Linked DNA regions of Kitasatospora sp. NBC_00315. Each later gene encodes a partner of the first gene's protein in a complex. Links are inferred from orthologs where the notes say so. Each region holds a gene or a part of one and is shown on either strand. Other genes may lie near its edges.

What was found.
Region 2: rny (region 1) and OG823_RS22870 share a complex: the UniProt entries of both Bacillus subtilis proteins name them as parts of the possible RNA degradosome complex. The link is inferred for Kitasatospora sp. NBC_00315 from one-to-one orthologs.

What each region holds. Positions count from the first base shown.
Region 1 is NZ_CP108025.1:2,795,626-2,806,635, forward strand. What follows is about bases 3,870-6,776. They hold rny (ribonuclease Y), read right to left. Parts: upstream 6,097-6,776; coding sequence 4,642-6,096; downstream 3,870-4,641. Other genes in these bases: OG823_RS11150 (FAD-dependent monooxygenase), read left to right, coding at 3,870-4,583; recX (recombination regulator RecX), read right to left, coding at 6,385-6,776. Outside these bases: OG823_RS11130 (amino acid ABC transporter ATP-binding protein), read left to right, coding at 1-156; OG823_RS11135 (glutamate ABC transporter substrate-binding protein), read left to right, coding at 288-1,193; OG823_RS11140 (amino acid ABC transporter permease), read left to right, coding at 1,262-1,912; OG823_RS11145 (amino acid ABC transporter permease), read left to right, coding at 1,909-2,760; more of OG823_RS11150, read left to right, coding at 2,886-3,869; more of recX, read right to left, coding at 6,777-7,284; recombinase RecA, read right to left, coding at 7,292-8,434; OG823_RS11170 (AI-2E family transporter), read right to left, coding at 8,627-9,772; OG823_RS11175 (DUF3046 domain-containing protein), read right to left, coding at 10,039-10,233; OG823_RS11180 (GNAT family N-acetyltransferase), read right to left, coding at 10,241-10,924. UniProt on the Bacillus subtilis protein: Endoribonuclease that initiates mRNA decay. Initiates the decay of all SAM-dependent riboswitches, such as yitJ riboswitch. Involved in processing of the gapA operon mRNA, it cleaves between cggR and gapA.
Region 2 is NZ_CP108025.1:5,509,295-5,515,634, reverse strand. What follows is about bases 3,366-6,340. They hold OG823_RS22870 (polyribonucleotide nucleotidyltransferase), read right to left. Parts: upstream 5,970-6,340; coding sequence 3,762-5,969; downstream 3,366-3,761. Other genes in these bases: OG823_RS22875 (M16 family metallopeptidase), read right to left, coding at 3,366-3,674. Also shown: thyX (FAD-dependent thymidylate synthase), read right to left, coding at 1-354; OG823_RS22885 (hypothetical protein), read right to left, coding at 1,032-1,493; dapB (4-hydroxy-tetrahydrodipicolinate reductase), read right to left, coding at 1,501-2,247; more of OG823_RS22875, read right to left, coding at 2,322-3,365. UniProt on the Bacillus subtilis protein: Involved in mRNA degradation. Catalyzes the phosphorolysis of single-stranded polyribonucleotides processively in the 3'- to 5'-direction. Necessary for competence development in Bacillus subtilis.

The DNA.
Region 1 (11,010 bases):
GTCACCCATGAGATGGGTTTCGCGCGGTCCGCCGCCAACCGCGTGCTGTTCATGGCCGACGGCCGGATCGTCGAGGAGAGCAGCCCCGAGGCCTTCTTCACCGCCCCGCGCAGCGACCGCGCGAAGGACTTCCTTTCCAAGATCCTGCACCACTGACCGCGCACCTGCTCCAGTATCGGTGTGCCGGGGGTGGACGGCCCGATGCCGTTCCCGCCCGCCTCCGTACGGAACTTCACGATCCCAGCGCCCGGTTGAGCCGTGGCCCTGCCCAGAGGAGAACGACCCTCATGAGGACTCGTCGCATCATCGCCGCCGCGCTCTGTGCCGTCGCACTCACCGCCACCACCGCCGCCTGCGGCAAGAGCGGCTCACCGAGCGACAGCGCCGCCACCGCCGGCGCCCCGCAGCTGCCGACGTACCAGGTGAAGTCGGACGTCAAGCTGGACGGCTCGAAGACCTTCGCCGAGGCCAAGAAGCGCGGCAAGCTGATCATCGGCGCCAAGGCCGACCAGCCCTTCCTCGGCTTCGAGGACCTCACCACCAACACCCGCAACGGCTTCGACATCGAGGTCGCCAAGATGGTCGCCGCCGACCTCGGCTTCTCGCCCGACCAGATCCAGTGGCAGACGCTGGTCTCCTCGCAGCGCGAGCCGGCCATCGCGAACGGCCAGATCGACTACTACGTCGGCACCTACAGCATCAACGACGAGCGCAAGAAGCAGGTCTCCTTCGCCGGGCCGTACTACATCGCCGGCCAGGACCTGCTGGTGGCCAAGGACAACACCTCCATCACCGGCCCGGAGTCCACCAAGGACAAGAACGTCTGCACCGCGACCGGCTCCACCTCGATCAAGAACATCGAGAAGTACGGCCCGAAGATCACCCAGTACGACGGCTACTCGGCGTGCGTGGAGAAGCTGCTCTCCGGCGAGGTCGACGCCGTCACCACCGACGACGCGATCCTCAAGGGCTTCGCGTCCAAGTACGCCGGCAAGCTCAAGGTCGTCGGCAAGCCGTTCACCACGGAGAACTACGGCGTCGGCCTGAACAAGGACGACAAGGCGCTGCGGGACGCGATCAGCGACGCGCTCAAGGCCCACCAGGACAACGGGGACTGGAAGAAGGCGTACGACGCCACCCTCGGCCTGTCCGGCTCCCCCACGCCCGCGATCCCGCCGCTGGTCCGCTACTGATCCGCACCTGATCCGCACCTGACCACCCCGTAGGACCAGGTTCCCAAGAACGAGAGGAGGGCCGCCGGATGGGCATCATGTTCGAAAACGGCAACTTCGCGCTGTTCCGCGACGGTTTCCTGCAGACGATCGAGCTGAGCGCGATCAGCGCCGTGCTCGCCATGCTGCTGGGCACCCTGCTGGCGGCCTTCCGGGTCTCCCCGATACCGGCGCTGCGCGCCTTCGGCACCGGCTGGGTGACGATCTTCCGGAACACCCCGCTCACCCTGCTGTTCTTCGCCGTCGAGTTCGGCCTGCCGGCCCTCGACGTGCATTTCAGCCACTTCACCTTCGCCGTGCTCGCGCTCGGCTTCTACACCGCGAGCTTCGTCTGCGAGGTGCTGCGCTCCGGCATCAACACCGTCCCGCTCGGCCAGGCCGAGGCGGCCCGCAGCCTGGGGATGACTTTCGGTCAAACTCTGGGCCTGGTGGTGCTGCCGCAGGCCGCGCGGACCGTACTCCCGCCGCTGAGCAGCGTGTTCATCGCGCTGCCGAGGAACTCGGCGATCGCCGGCGCCTTCAGCGTCGACGAGCTCTACCACGTACAGCAGACCCTCTCCGAGCAGGGCTACTCGATCTTCGCGATCTTCTTCTGGGTGGCCCTGGCCTACCTGGTGATCAGCGCGGCCGTGAACCTGCTGTTCCGCTTCCTGGAGAAACTGACGGCGGTGGCCCGATGAGCAGCCTCTTCACCCGTTCCGGCTCGGCGAGCGTCCTCTACGACGCCCCGGGGCCGCGCGCCCGGATCCGCTACCGGGTGTTCGGCGTGCTCTCGCTGCTCGGCATCGCCGCGCTGCTCTGGTACGCCTACGACAGCCTGGCGAGCAACGGCCAGTTCGACGGCGGCCTGTGGGACCTCTTCCAGTACACCGCCATCCAGCAGCGGATCCTCGACGGCGTCCTGAGCACGCTCAAGGCCTTCGGCCTGGCCGCGCTGTTCTCGCTCACGCTCGGGGCGCTGCTCGCGGCCGGCCGCCTCTCCGACCACCGGCCGCTGCGCTGGGCCGCCACCGCGTTCGTCCAGTTCTTCCGGGCGATGCCGCTGCTGATCCTGATCGTCGCGCTGTACTACGCGTTCTTCGCCAAGAACCCGATGTGGGCGCTGGTGCTCGGGCTCACCCTCTACAACGGCTCCGTCCAGGCCGAGATCATCCGCTCGGGCGTGAACGCGCTGCCACGCGGCCAGAGCGAGGCCGCCTTCGCCCTCGGTATGCGCAAGAGCCAGGTCATGACGAGCATCCTGGTGCCGCAGGCGGTCCGCTCGATGCTCCCGGCGATGATCGGCCAGATGGTGGTGACCCTCAAGGACACCTCGCTCGGCTACGTCATCACCTACGGCGAGCTGCTGTACGTCGGCAAGCAGATCGCCGCCCAGCCGCTCAACTCGGCGGGCTTCCCGTACATCCCGGTGGTCCTGGTGATGGCACCGATCTACATCCTGATGTGCCTGCTGCTGACCGCGCTCGCCCGCTGGATCGAGGCGCGCGGACGTCGCGGCGCGAACCGGCGCACACCGGCCGCTGCTTGACGGACACGCAGGTGATCTGTTGCATTGCTCTTCGTGACACCACCCGGGACCATCCTCGCGGCATATGACGCCCCCTCCACCCGAGCGTCGGCCTGCCGCCGCCCGGCCGGGCGGGAGGTCACCCCGTGGATCCGGTGATCGTGGTCGGGGCCGGGCCGGTCGGCCTGGCCCTGGCCCTCGCCCTCGCCCGGCAGGAGGTGCCGAGCATCGTCCTGGACGAGGGCAGCGGCCTGTGCGCCGAAGGGCCGCGCAGCGTCGTGCTCGGACGGGACGGCACGGCCCTCCTGGCCCGCCTCGGATACACCCGGGCCGCCTCCGACGCCGCCCGCTGGGACAGCTTCACCATCTGGCGCCGCCGCCAGGAGGTCCTGCGGGTCGACCTCGCCGGTACGCCCGCCCTGCACCTGCCCCAGCACCGGCTCCAGCGCGGCCTGCGGGACGCGCTCACCGCGACCCCTCTCGTCCGGCTCGCCCCGCTCAGCCGGGTGGTCGAACTCGAACAGGACCGCGACGGCGTCAGCGTCCGCACCCGCAACCCGCAGGACGGCACCGAGACCTGGTGGCGCGGCAGCCACGTGGTCGGCTGCGACGGCGCCCGCTCGGCCGTCCGCAAGCTGCTGAAGATCCGCTTTCCCGGCCGGCCGGCGGTCGACCGGCACGCCGTCGCCACCGTCCGCGTCGACCTGCCCTTCCCCGGCGAGGCCAGGCTGCACCGCGAGCCACCGTGGCGCGGCGACCGGGAGGCCTCCGCCCGCCCGCTCCCGGACGGCCTCTGGCGCCTCGACTGGCGGCTTCCCCCCGGTCGGCCCGCCCCGACCGAGCCGGTCGACCCGCACGCCACCTGGCCCGGCATCGTCACCGGGGACACCCTGCTGACCCGGGTGAGGTCCACCCTCACCGGCTGGTGCGGCGAGCTCCCCCGCTACGACCTGCTGGCCGCCGCCGACCACACCGCCCAGCAGCGGCTGGCCGCCCGGTTCCGCAACGGCCGCTGCTTCCTGGCCGGCGACGCCGCCCATCTGCACGGCGCGCTGGGCATGCAGAACCTCGCCGACGGGCTGCGCGACGCCGACAACCTCGCCTGGCGGCTCGCACTCGCCTGGCACCTGCACTCCGGCGGCCGGCAGGACGCCGACTCCCCCGCCGGCTCCCTGCTCGACGGCTACGAGTCCGAGCGCCGCGGCGCGGTCGGCGCCCGGCTGCGCGCCGTCGACCAGACCATGCCGCTGCTGCGCCCGCTGCGCGGCTGGCAGCACACCCGCCGCTCGCTGCTCACCGGCTCGTTCCGCAAGCACGCCCCGCTGCTCGCGGACGGCCAGCTCGGAACCGGCCGCTTCGGCGGCGCCCCGGCCTATCCGGCCGCGCCCTCCGGCGTCCCCACCAGGGTCCCGGTCCAGCGGGGGGCCGGCCGGGGCACCTCACTGACCGAGCTGCTGCCCGCGACCTCGCCCGGGGTGCTGGTGCCCGACCTGCCCGTCCTGGCCATGGACGGAGCCGCCGACCAGCTGCACGCCCGACTCGGGGCGACCTTCCTGCTGCTGCTGGTCGCCCCCGGCACCGCCGTCTGGTCGGCCCAGCACTGGCTGGGCGCCGGGCTGATGCCCAGACTCGCCGAGGTCGCCGCCGCCCTGCCGGTGCCCGCCGAGGTCCTGGTCACCGAGGACTACCCCGGCGCCGCCCCGCACACCGTGCTGCTGATCCGCCCCGACGGGCACCTGGTCGGGTCCACCCAGGGGTGCCGCGCCGAGGATCTCCAGGCCCTCGCCGACGGCGCCCGGGGCGGGCCGGCCCCGCTCGCGGGAACGCCCGAACCGGCCGCCTGACGGCGCGCCGGGCGCCCGGTGGCCGAGGGGGCGGTCACCCGGTCGGGTCACCCGGTCGCTACCGGGCGACCGCCGTGACCCGGCTCTCCCGCACCACCGTGATCCTGATCTGACCCGGATAGGTGAGCTCCTGCGCCACCCGCTTGGCGACCTCCCGGGCGATGACCTGCGCCCGGACGTCGTCGACCACGTCCGGCTGCACCATCACCCGTACCTCCCGCCCCGCCTGCATCGCGAACACCTTCGACACCCCGTCGTGGGCGCCCGCGATCTCCTCAAGGCGCTCCAGCCGCCGGACGTACGTCTCCAGCGACTCCCGCCGCGCGCCGGGTCGGCCGCCCGAGCAGGCGTCGGCGGCCTGCGTCAGGACGGCCTCCACCGTCCGGGGGTCCACCTCGCCGTGGTGCGCCTCGATCGCGTGGACGACCTCCGCCGGCTCCCCGTGCCGCCGGGCCAGCTCCGCGCCGATCGCCGCGTGACTGCCCTCGACCTCGTGGGTCAGGGCCTTGCCGATGTCGTGCAGCAGAGTGGCCCGGCGCACCAGGGTGGCGTCCACGCCCAGCTCGGACGCCATCATCCCGCCGATGTGCGCCGACTCCACCAGGTGCCCGAGCACGTTCTGTCCGTAGGAGGTGCGGTAGCGCAGGGTGCCCAGCAGCCGGACGAGCTGCGGGGCCATCTCGCCGACCCGCGCGGCCAGCAGGGCGTCCTCGCCCGCCCGGACGCACAGCCGCTCGACCTCCGCCCGGCTGCGCTCGTGCACCTCCTCGATCCGCAGCGGGTGGATCCGGCCGTCCGCGACCAGGGTCTCCAGGGTCAGTCGCGCGGTCTCCCGGCGCACCGGGTCGAAGCAGGACAGCTGGACCGACTCGGGGGTGTCGTCGACGATCAGGTTGACCCCGGTGACGGCCTCGAAGGCCCGGATGTTGCGGCCCTCCCGGCCGATGATCCGGCCCTTCATGTCCTCCCCCGGCAGGCGGAACACCGACACCACCGTCTCCGCGGTCTGCTCGCTGGCCAGCCGCTGGATGGCACCGGCGATGATCTCCCGGGCCCGCCCGTCGGCCTCCGCCTTCGCGGTCCGCTCGATCTCCCGGACCGAGACCGCGGCCTCGCGCCGGGCCTCCGTCTCCGCCTCCGCCACCAGCTCGGCCCTGGCCCGCTCCGCGCTCAGCCCGGCGACCCGCTCCAGCGCGGCGCGGCGGCCGGCCTCCAGCTCCCGTGCCGCGCCGCGGTCGCGCTCCAGATCGGCGGCCTGCCGGCCGAGCTCCGCCTCCCGGGTACGCAGGCGGCCGAGTTCCTCGGCGAGCCGCTCCTCCCGCCGGTCCAGCTCACCACGCAGCTGGGCGGTCCGTGTCTCGGCCCACTCCCGGGCCTGGGCGCCCTCCCGCGCCGCTCTGCGCTGGGCGGCCTGCAACCGGCGGATCATCAGCCAGGTCAGCCCCAGGACGACGACCAGTACGCCCGCCACCAGCAGCGAGCCGACCGATCCGGCACCCACCGCGATCTTCATCCAGCCCACTCCCCGTCCCCTGCGCGCCCGGTGTCCCTGCGCGCTCTGCTGTCGCGGCGGTGAGGGGCCTGCCGGGGCCGGTGACGCCGGCCGGCGTGGCTCTCTCAGCCTCGACTGCGGGGCAATTCGGCAATGGAGCAAGCCGCACGGACCCGACTCCGACCGCGTCGGGGCATACCTGCCCGACACGTGATCGAAGTGCTCCCTCACTGCTTGCGAGGCTAAGCGCAGGTTACGAAACGGTCAAGATGCGATCGAGAGTTGACTTCGTATCCCCCTGACGCGACATCACCGGAAGTCCGCGTCGTCCTCGCCGGTCAGCGGGTCGTCCTCCTCGCCGAGGGCCTCCCGGACGACCCGGAAGGCCAGCCCCTCCGAGTAGCCACGCCGGGCGAGCATGCCGACCAGCCTGCGCATCCTGGCCTGCCGCTCCAGTCCGCGCGTCGCGCGCAGTTTGCGGTCCACCAGGGCGCGCGCCGCCTCGCCCTCCTCCTCGGAGCCGAGCCGGCCGACCGCCTGCTCGACCAGCTCGCCGGCCACCCCCCGGGTGCGCAGCTCCTGGGCCAGCGCGCGACGGGCCAGCCCCCGGCCGGCGTGCCGTGACTCGACCCAGGCGTCGGCGAAGGCCGCGTCGTCGATCAGCCGGACCTCCTCCAGCCGGTCCAGCACCTGCTCGGCCACGTCGTCCGGGATCTCCCGGCGGCGCAGCGCGTCCGCGAGCTGCTTGCGGGTCTTGGCCGTACCGGTGAGCAACCGCAGGCAGATGTCCCGGGCCCGGGACTCCGGATCGGCGGGCTCCTCGGCGCGCGCACCGCGCGCCGGACCGTCGCCACCTGGCCGTCGACCCGACCGCCCCCGCTCGACGCCGCCGCGGCGGGCCCCGCCGCCCGCGTTCTCCCGGCGCTCCGCCCGGGCGCTCCCCACCCGGTCCGGCGCGGGGCCGGGCTCGGACTCGGACTCGGACTCGGGATCCGGATCGAACGCGGGCTCCGGATCGGACTCCGCCGCCAGCGCGGAGCGCCGTCGGCGCCGCCCTGCCGGCAGCTCGGAGGCGGGCGTCAGGAGCAGCCCCGGACCGTCGCCGGTGCCGGACTCGCCCGGCACCCCCCTGCCGAACAGCCCCTCCCCCGGGTCCGGCGCCGTACGGCCGGACCCGGGACGGGGCTGGTGTTCCTCGTCGTCGCGCATCAACGGCTCAGGCCTTGGCCGCCGCCGCCGCCGTCTTCTTCGCCGCAGCCGTCTTGGCGGCGGTCGCGGTGATCGGCTTCGCGCCGCCCTCGGCCACGTCACCCGCGGCGGCCGGAGTGGCCGGGGTGCCCGCCTCGGCCGCCGGGGTCTCCGACTTCGGGCCGATGCCCAGCTTCTCCTTGATCTTCCGCTCGATCTCCTCGGCGAGCTGGGGGTTGTCCCGCAGGAAGTTGCGGGCGTTCTCCTTGCCCTGGCCGAGCTGGTCGCCCTCGTACGTGTACCAGGCGCCGGCCTTGCGGATGAAGCCGTTCTCGACACCCATGTCGATCAGGCCGCCCTCCCAGCTGATGCCGTGGCCGTAGAGGATGTCGAACTCGGCCTGCTTGAACGGCGCGGCGACCTTGTTCTTGACCACCTTGACGCGGGTGCGGTTGCCGACCGCCTCGGTGCCGTCCTTCAGCGTCTCGATCCGGCGGATGTCCAGACGCACGGAGGCGTAGAACTTCAGCGCGCGGCCACCGGTGGTGGTCTCGGGCGAGCCGAACATGACGCCGATCTTCTCGCGGAGCTGGTTGATGAAGATCGCCGTGGTGTTCGACTGGTTCAGCGCACCGGCGATCTTCCGCAGCGCCTGGCTCATCAGGCGGGCCTGCAGACCGACGTGCGAGTCGCCCATCTCACCCTCGATCTCGGCGCGCGGCACGAGGGCCGCGACCGAGTCGATGATGATCAGGTCGACCGCGCCGGAGCGGATCAGCATGTCCGTGATCTCCAGCGCCTGCTCACCGGTGTCCGGCTGGCTGACCAGCAGGGAGTCGGTGTCGACCCCGAGCTTGCGGGCGTACTCCGGGTCGAGGGCGTGCTCCGCGTCGACGAAGGCGACCGTACCGCCGAGCTTCTGGGCGCTGGCCGCGGCGTGCAGGGTCAGCGTCGTCTTGCCGGAGGACTCCGGACCGTAGATCTCGATCACCCGGCCGCGCGGGAGGCCGCCGACGCCGAGCGCGACGTCCAGCGCCGTGGATCCGGTCGGGATGACGTCGATCGGGGCCCGGGACTGGTCGCCGAGGCGCATCACCGATCCCTTGCCGAACTGCCGCTCAATCTGGGCGAGGGCGTTCTCAAGAGCCTTCTCGCGATCCGTGCCTGCCATGGCTTCCACCCTCGGGTTCTGTCCTGTGCGCTTCATCGTCCTCGACGCTAGCGCGTCCCACTGACAATCGGCCCCGACCGGGCTCCGCCTGTGGAGAACTCACCGCCGGAGAGTACAAAGAACATATGTTCGATTCACATCGAAAAGCAAGGAGCCGCCCCGGCCCGTCCGGCCGTCCCCCGCCCCACCTGCCTACTCCTCCCGGTCGGGGCCGGCGCCGACCATGGACCGCAACCGGCGTGCCGTCTGCCGCCTGCGCTCCCTGCGCGCCTCCCGGCGCTGCTCACCACGGTCGATCCGCGGGTCGGTCGCCACCTCGTAGCGGCGCACGTACGTGCCGACGAAGCCCTGCAGCGTGGCCGCCGCCGGGATGGCGATCAGGGCGCCGACCGCACCGAGCAGCGCGGCGCCGGCGATCACCGAGCCGAACGCGACCGCGGGGTGCACGTCCACCGTCCTGGCCGTGATCCGCGGATGCAGCAGGTAGTTCTCGATCTGCTGGTACACGACGACGAAGGCCAGGACCCAGAGCGCGTCCACCGGCTGCACGGTCAGCGCGACCAGCACCGGGAGGGCGCCCGCCAGGTAGGTGCCGATGGTCGGGACGAACTGCGACATCACCCCGACCCAGACCGCGAGCGCCGCGGAGTACGGCAGGTCCAGCGCGGCGAACATGATCCAGTGCGCGGCCGCCGAGACCACCGCCAGCAGTGCCCGCGAGTAGAGGTAGCCGCCGGTCTTGGCCAGCGCGATCTCCCAGGCCCGCAGCACCTCGCCCTGCATGGCGGGCGGCAGCAGCGAGCAGACCGTGCGGCGTACGCGGGGCCCGTCGGCGGTGAAGTAGAAGGTGAAGAGGCCCACGGTGAAGGCCTGGAAGAGCCCGCCGATCAGGGTGCTCGACACCCCCCAGACGTTGTCGGCCGCCTGTTGGGCGTAGGTCTCGATGCTTCCCGAGTCCTTCAGCAGCCGCCGGCGCAGCTCGTCCAGCGAGAGGTCCTGGTGGAAGGTCCGGTTGACCCAGTGGATCAGGCCGTCCACCAGGTGCGGCAGGTCTCCGGCGATCTTCGCCACCTGGTCCACCAGCAGGGTGCCGAGTGCGGCCAGGAATCCCACGATGGCCAGCGCCACCGTGACGAAGACCAGGAACGTGCCCAGGCCGCGCCGCATCCCGCGGGCGGCCATCCGGTCCACGGCCGGCTCCAGCGCCAGCGACAGGAAGAACGAGACGATCAGCATCACGAACAGGTCGATCAGCTGGTGGAAGGCCCAGTCGGCCAGCTTGAAGAGCCCGACCAGCACCAGCGCCAGCAGCATCGCGCGCGGCAGCCAGCGGGGCATCGCGCCGCCCCACCCGCCCGCGGGGCGCAGACCCTCGGGCCGGACGGGGCGTGGCCCGGCGGTCTCGGCCGCCGGGGGTGGTACGGACGATGCGGGCGGCGTGGGAGAGGTGGGCGGTGTGTCCGGTTTCTGGGTTTCTGGGCTACTTACCACCCGCACAGTCTCACCCATGGATCCGGCCCCGAGTGCTGCCCCGGCCCGGTGGGTCGCCCGCCGCCGACGCCCGCCGCCGACCCCCGGCGCGGCGCGGCCGCGGAGCTCCGCGCTCAGCGCAGCAGGGTCGACACGCCCTGGGTGTCGCAGACCACCCGCCAGACGTCCTTGGCCTCCCAGCCGGCCGCCAGCGCCTCCCTGACCGTCCGGCCGCCGAGCTCGCTCATCAGATGGTCGGACGCGAAGGACTCCGCGTACACCTCACCGAAGTGCTCGTACATCCGTCGCCAGAACTCCGTCAGCCTCATGCGCCCATTATCCCGAACCCGAACGGACCGGCCCTCGGCCGGGCGCTCGGCCGGGATCTGATCCGGGACCTGATCCGGGGCCTGATCCGGGGCCCCGGCCGGCACCGGTCCGAGGGCCGGGCGCGGGCGCCGCCCCGTCGCGCTCCAGGGCGTACTCGACGTCGCCGTGCTCGTCCCCCGCGATCCGCTCCGGCCACTCCTGCCGGAAGGTGCGGACGTACCGGAGGCCGGCCTTCTCCATCACCCGGCGGGAGCCCGCGTTGACCGCCATCGTCCGAGCGATCACGCGTCGCACGCCCAGGTCGGCGAACCCCAGCCGGATCAGGGCGAGCGATCCCTCCGTCGCCAGGCCCCGGCCCCAGGCGGCCCGGCGCAGCCGGTAGCCGAGTTCGACCTCCGCCGTGGGCCGCTCCGGGTCGGTGGGGCAGAACTCGAACCAGCCGACGAACCGCCCGCCGGCCGCCCGCTCCTCGGCCGCCCAGAGGCCGAGGCCCGGACGGTCCGCGTACCGCTCGTAGTGGCCCAGCAGGCGGGGCAGCAGCTCGTTCGCGACCTCCTCGCGAGGGGTCGCCCGCCCGCCGGTGAGGTGGCGCATGACCCGGGGATCGCTATCCAGCTCGACCAGGTGGTCCACGTCCTGGGGGGTGAAGCGGCGCAGCACCAGCCGCTCCGTGGTCAGCAGTACCGTCATACCCGCGATGCTCGCCGGACCGGGGGCGGGTGTCACCGGGTTTTCGGCCGAGGTAAGCCGCGGGCGACCGGACGGACCGGCCGACG
Region 2 (6,340 bases), 2.7 Mb from region 1 along the record:
CTCGTCGAGTGCCCGGCCCAGATCGAGAGACACCGGGACGACGTGGTCGAGCTCCAGCGCCTCGCGCGGAAACGTCCGGGAACACAGGTAGCAGAGGTCGAGCTCGTCGATCAGCCGCTTGCGCTGCATCGAGGTCCAGACCCCGATGCCCCGACGCAGGCTCGGCGGCACCAGCGCCTCCGACGGCCGCACGGCGGTACCGCCCGACATCACCGAATCGCCCACCGCGAGTTCGCCGGCCTTGCGCCAGCCGTCCGGGGTGAGGATCGCGTGGTCCCGGCTGCAACGGAGCTGCTTGCCACTCGCCGTCGTCAACCGGATCAGCTGCTTGACGCCGGACTCCATGACGTCCACGATCGGGGCGCGCCGGGCGACGAGGGTCCGCTCGTCGAAACAGCGCACATGGCTGCGCCGCACCGAGTCGGGCTTCCTGGTCCGCTTCGCGGGGTGAAGCTCACGGAACGCCGCAACGGCCGCCTCGGCCGCGTCCCGGGTCTCATGGAGGCCCAGACGGTGCTGCTCGCCGCGATGCTTGACCTGAGCACGCCATTTCTCGGACTTCTTGTGCCAGGTGACGCCGTCCTCGGCGGGCAGCGTGTCCTCGGCCCCGACATGCCACAGCTGGTAGAGATCCTTGATCGTCCGCCGCTCGGGCGAACCGTCCTTGCCCTGCAGGGTGATCTCGGTGTCACCCGCCAGGCACCAGCCGCTGCGGTGGCGGTGGAACTCGCGGAAGACGAAGATCGGCGCACTGACGAGGAAGGTCATCGAGTTGTGCTCGAAGGGCGTACCGTGCCGGTCCCGCATCAGGAAGTTGATCAGGCCCCTGGACTTCTCCGGGTCCTGCCCGACGGCCTCGATCGACTGCTCTCCCGCGGTCGAGACCCGGGCCGCCCAGATGACGTCCGAATCGACCGCGGCGCTGCGGACCAGCTCCACCGAGACGTCGTTGCGGAACTGCGGGTCGGTACCCACTTCGTCGCTCACGCGGGATTCCTCCTGATGTTCATGGCTTGGTGACGGCCGACAGCCTAGCCCGCGACCGGGGCGGCGGCCGACGAGGCGTGCAGGCGGATGGCGTGCTGCATGGTCCTGCGGGCCCTGGGGGTGTCCCCGGCGTCCGCGTAGGCGACGGCGAGGCGGAACCACACCCGCCAGTCCCCCGGGGCGGTCTCGGCCTCCGCCTGGCGGCGGGCGAAGACCTCGTCCGCCGAGGCGCGGTCGATCCGGCCGCCGGGCGTACGGCGCAGCTCGTCCACCGGCAGGCCGCCCTCGGCCTCCAGTTCGCGGGCCAACCGCTCGCCGGCCCGGCCGAAGCGGACGGTCTGGCGCAGGAACCAGACGCCGATCGCCGGGATGACGAAGGCGCAGACACCGAGGCCGATGCCGAGCACCTTGCCGGTGGCGATCAGCTGGATCCCCTCGCCGACGCAGATCACGGCGACGAACAGCAGGGCGGCGCCGAGCAGGAAGAAACCGGTACGGGAGGTCATACGGTGCTCACAGGTCCAGGAAGTGTTCGAGGCCGAGGGTCAGCCCGGGCGTCTGCACCACCCTGCGCACGCCGAGCAGGATGCCCGGCATGAAGCAGCTGTGGTGCAGTGAGTCGTGCCGGATGGTCAGCGTCTCGCCGCTGTCACCGAGCAGGATCTCCTGGTGGGCCAGCAGGCCGCGCAGGCGCACCGAGTGGACGGGGACGCCGTCCACGTCCGCGCCGCGGGCGCCCGGCAGGCCGTGCGTGGTCGCGTCGGACTGCCGGGGCAGGCCGGCCGCGTCCCGGGCGGCGGCGATCAGCTGCGCGGTGCGGGTGGCGGTGCCGGAGGGCGCGTCCGCCTTGTGGCTGTGGTGCAGCTCGACGACCTCGACGCTTTCGAAGTACTTCGCCGCCTGCTGGGCGAACTGCATGGACAGCACGGCGCCGATGGAGAAGTTCGGCGCGATCAGCAGGCCCGTCCCGGGGGCCGCGTCCAGCCAGCCGCCGACCGTTGCCAGCCGCTCGTCCGTCCAGCCGGTGGTGCCGGTGACCACGTGGATGCCGTTCTCCAGGCAGTACCGGAGGTTGGCCATCACCGCGTCGGGGTGGGTCAGCTCGACCACGACCTGGGCGTCCGCCTCGGTCAGGGACTCCAGCTTGGAGCGGCTGTTCAGGGTGGCGACCAGGTCGAGGTCGGGTGCGGCCTCGACGGCCTTCACCGCCTCCGAGCCGATCCGGCCGGTGGCACCGATCACGGCGACGCGCAGCGTCATCTCAGGGGTCCTCTCAAACGCACGGAACGGGCGGGCGGAACGGACGAGCGGGCGGAGCGGTTCGGGCGAGTGGTTCAGGCGAGCAGGTCGGTGAGCTTGGCGGTGCGCCTGTCGGTGATCGGGCCGATCAGCGCGAGCGAGGGCCGGTGGGCGCCCAACACATCCCGCGCGACCGCGTGGACGTCCTCCAGGGTCACCGAGGCGATCTTCGCCAGCATCTCGTCCACCGAGAGGTGGTGGCCGTAGCTCAGCTCGGCCTTGCCGATCCGGTTCATCAGCGAACCGGTGTCCTCCATGCCGAGCACGGTGGAGCCGGAGATCTGGCCGATCGCCCGGCGCAGCTCCTCCTCGGTGATGCCCTCCTCGACGACCTTGGCGAGCTCCTGGCGGCAGATGTCGAGCACCTGCTCGACCCGCTTCGGCTGGCAGCCGGCGTAGATGCCGAACAGGCCGCTGTCGGAGTAGGAGGAGGAGTACGAGTAGACCGAGTACGCCAGGCCCCGCTTCTCCCGGACCTCCTGGAACAGCCGCGAACTCATGCCCCCGCCGAGGACGGCGTTGAGCACGCCGAGCGCCCAGCGGCGTTCGTCGTGGCGCGGCACACCGGGGACGCCGAGGACGAGGTGGGCCTGCTCGGTGGGGCGGTTCATCACCTCGACCCGGCCGGCCGTGCGCAGCGCCTTGACGCCGCGGCGGGCCTCGGCCGGGGCCGCCTCGGACTTGGCCAGGACGGCGGCGAAAGCCTGCTCGACCTGCTTGACGACCTTGCGGTGGTCCAGGTTGCCGGCCGCCGCCACCACCAGGTGCTCGGGCTTGTAGCGGCGGTGGAAGAAGTTCGCGATCTGGTCCCGGGAGAGGCCCTTCACCGTCTCCTGGGTGCCGAGGATCGGACGGCCGAGGGGGCCGGTGCCGTAGATCACCTTGGCGAAGAGGTCGTGCACGACGTCGCCCGGGTCGTCCTCGGCCATCGCCATCTCCTCCAGGATGACGCCGCGCTCGGCCTCGACGTCCTCGGGCAGGATCAGCGATCCGGTGAGCATGTCGCAGACCACGTCGATGGCGAGCGGCAGATCGGTGTCGAGCACCCGCGCGTAGTAGCAGGTGTTCTCCTTCGCGGTGAAGGCGTTCATCTCACCGCCGACCGCGTCCAGGGCGGAGGAGATCTCCAGGGCGCTGCGGCGCTCGGTGCCCTTGAAGAGCAGGTGCTCCAGGTAGTGGGTGGCGCCGTTGAGCACCGGGGTCTCGTCCCGGGAGCCGACCCCGACCCAGATGCCGAAGGTGGCGGAGCGCACCGTCGGAAGGGTCTCGGTGACGACCCGCAGGCCACCGGGAAGGACGGTACGGCGTACCGTGCCGGCTCCGTCGGTGCCCTTGAGCAGGGTGCGGGTGGTACCGGGGCGCTGCTTCGCCGCCGAGGCCTGGGCCACGAATGTTCCTCTCGAGCAATGACAACAGGGTGCGGCCCGCACGCTCCGAGTCCGGAGTGTGCGGGCCGCGGTGGAGCTAGGGGCGCGTCACTCCGACGCTGCCTCGCCGCCCTCTTCGCCCTCGACGACCGGGATCAGCGAGAGCTTGCCGCGCGGGTCGATCTCGGCGATCTCGACCTGGACCTTGGCGCCGACGGCCAGCACGTCCTCGACGTTCTCCACGCGCTTGCCACCGGCGAGCTTGCGGATCTGCGAGATGTGCAGCAGGCCGTCCTTGCCCGGCATGAGCGAAACGAACGCGCCGAACGTCGTGGTCTTCACCACGGTGCCCAGGTAGCGCTCGCCGACCTCCGGCATGGTCGGGTTGGCGATCTGGTTGATCGTCGTACGGGCAGCCTCCGCCGAGGGACCGTCGATGGCACCGATGTAGATGGTGCCGTCGTCCTCGATGGTGATGTCCGCGCCGGTGTCCTCCTGGATCTGGTTGATCATCTTGCCCTTCGGGCCGATGACCTCGCCGATCTTGTCCACCGGGATCTTGATGGTGATGATGCGCGGCGCGTTCGGCGACATCTCGTCGGGCGCGTCGATGGCCTCGTTCATCACATCGAGGATGTGCAGACGGGCGTCCTTGGCCTGCTTGAGCGCGGCGGCCAGGACGGAGGCCGGGATGCCGTTCAGCTTGGTGTCCAGCTGGAGGGCGGTGATGAAGTTGCGGGTACCGGCGACCTTGAAGTCCATGTCGCCGTAAGCGTCCTCCGCGCCCAGGATGTCGGTCAGCGCGACGTAGTGCGTCTCACCGTCGATCTCCTGCGAGATGAGGCCCATGGCGATACCGGCGACGGCGGCCTTGAGCGGCACACCGGCGTTCAGCAGCGACATGGTGGAGGCGCAGACCGAGCCCATCGAGGTGGAGCCGTTGGAGCTCAGCGCCTCGGAGACCTGGCGGATCGCGTAGGGGAACTCCTCGCGGGTCGGCAGCACGGGGATGATCGCCCGCTCCGCCAGCGCACCGTGGCCGATCTCGCGGCGCTTGGGCGAACCCACGCGGCCGGTCTCGCCGACCGAGTACGGCGGGAAGTTGTAGTTGTGCATGTAGCGGCGACGCGTCTCCGGGGAGAGCGTGTCGAGCTGCTGCTCCATGCGCAGCATGTTGAGGGTGGTGACGCCCAGGATCTGGGTCTCGCCACGCTCGAACAGGGCCGAGCCGTGCACGCGCGGGATGGCCTCGACCTCGGCGGCCAGCGTACGGATGTCCGTCACGCCGCGGCCGTCGATGCGGACCTTGTCCTTGATGACGCGCTCGCGCACGACCTTCTTGGTCAGCGCGTTGTACGCGGCGCTGATCTCCTTCTCGCGACCCTCGAACTCCGGCAGGAGCTTCTCGGCGGCGATCGCCTTGACGCGGTCCAGCTCGTTGTTGCGCTCCTGCTTGCCGGCGATGGTCAGCGCCTGGGCCAGCTCGTCCTTGACCGCGTTGGTCAGGGCGGCGAAGACGTCCTCCTGGTAGTCCAGGAAGACCGGGAACTCGCCGGTGGGCTTGGCGGCCTGGGCGGCCAGCTGCGACTGCGCGGCGCAGAGGATCTTGATGAACGGCTTCGCGGCGTCCAGACCGGCGGCCACGACGTCCTCGGTCGGCGCGTCGGCGCCGCCCTCGACGAGCTTGATCGTCTTGTCGGTGGCCTCGGCCTCGACCATCATGATCGCGACGTCGCCGTCGGCCAGCGTGCGGCCGGCCACCACCATGTCGAAGACGGCGTCCTCGAGCTCGCTGTGGGTCGGGAAGGCCACCCACTGGCCCTTGATCAGCGCGACGCGGACGCCACCGATCGGGCCGGAGAACGGCAGGCCCGCGAGCTGGGTGGACGCCGAGGCGGCGTTGATGGCCACCACGTCGTACAGGTGGTCGGGGTTGAGCGCCATCACGGTGACGACGACCTGGATCTCGTTGCGCAGGCCCTTGACGAAGGACGGGCGCAGCGGGCGGTCGATCAGACGGCAGGTGAGGATGGCGTCCTCGGACGGCCGGCCCTCACGACGGAAGAACGAGCCGGGGATACGGCCCGCGGCGTACATCCGCTCCTCGACGTCCACGGTCAGCGGGAAGAAGTCGAAGTGCTCCTTCGGCTGCTTGGACGCGCTGGTCGCCGACAGCACCATGGTGTCGTCGTCGAGGTAGGCGACGGCGGAGCCGGCGGCCTGACGGGCCAGACGGCCGGTCTCGAAGCGGATGGTACGGGTGCCGAAGGAACCGTTGTCGATGACGGCCTCGGCGTAGAACACGTTCTCTTCCACCTGGAAGATCTCCTCTTTCGTACGTTCTCCGGGAGAGCGCCCCTGCGCTTGCCTGCCTAGGGCCCCGGCTCTCTTTCACAGAGAAGGCAGTCGGGCCGGTCTTCGATCGAAGCCTCCGGGTCGTCCACTCGTGGGACTCCCGGCGGCCACTACCGAGGACCGGCGCCTCTCGGCTGCCAGGCCTGGTCGGCGGTCGCGGCTGGACGCTCTCCCGGATGCGGGCGGCTTCCGTTTGAAGCCTTCGTCCCGCGAGGGTCGGGCTGCTGCCCGGGCGGCGCTCCGTTTGCGCCATCACCCGGCATGCCCATAACCCTACGGTGCAATCCTCGGCCACCCCGGGAGGTGGACGCGAGTTGTCGTGCGCCGCCCAG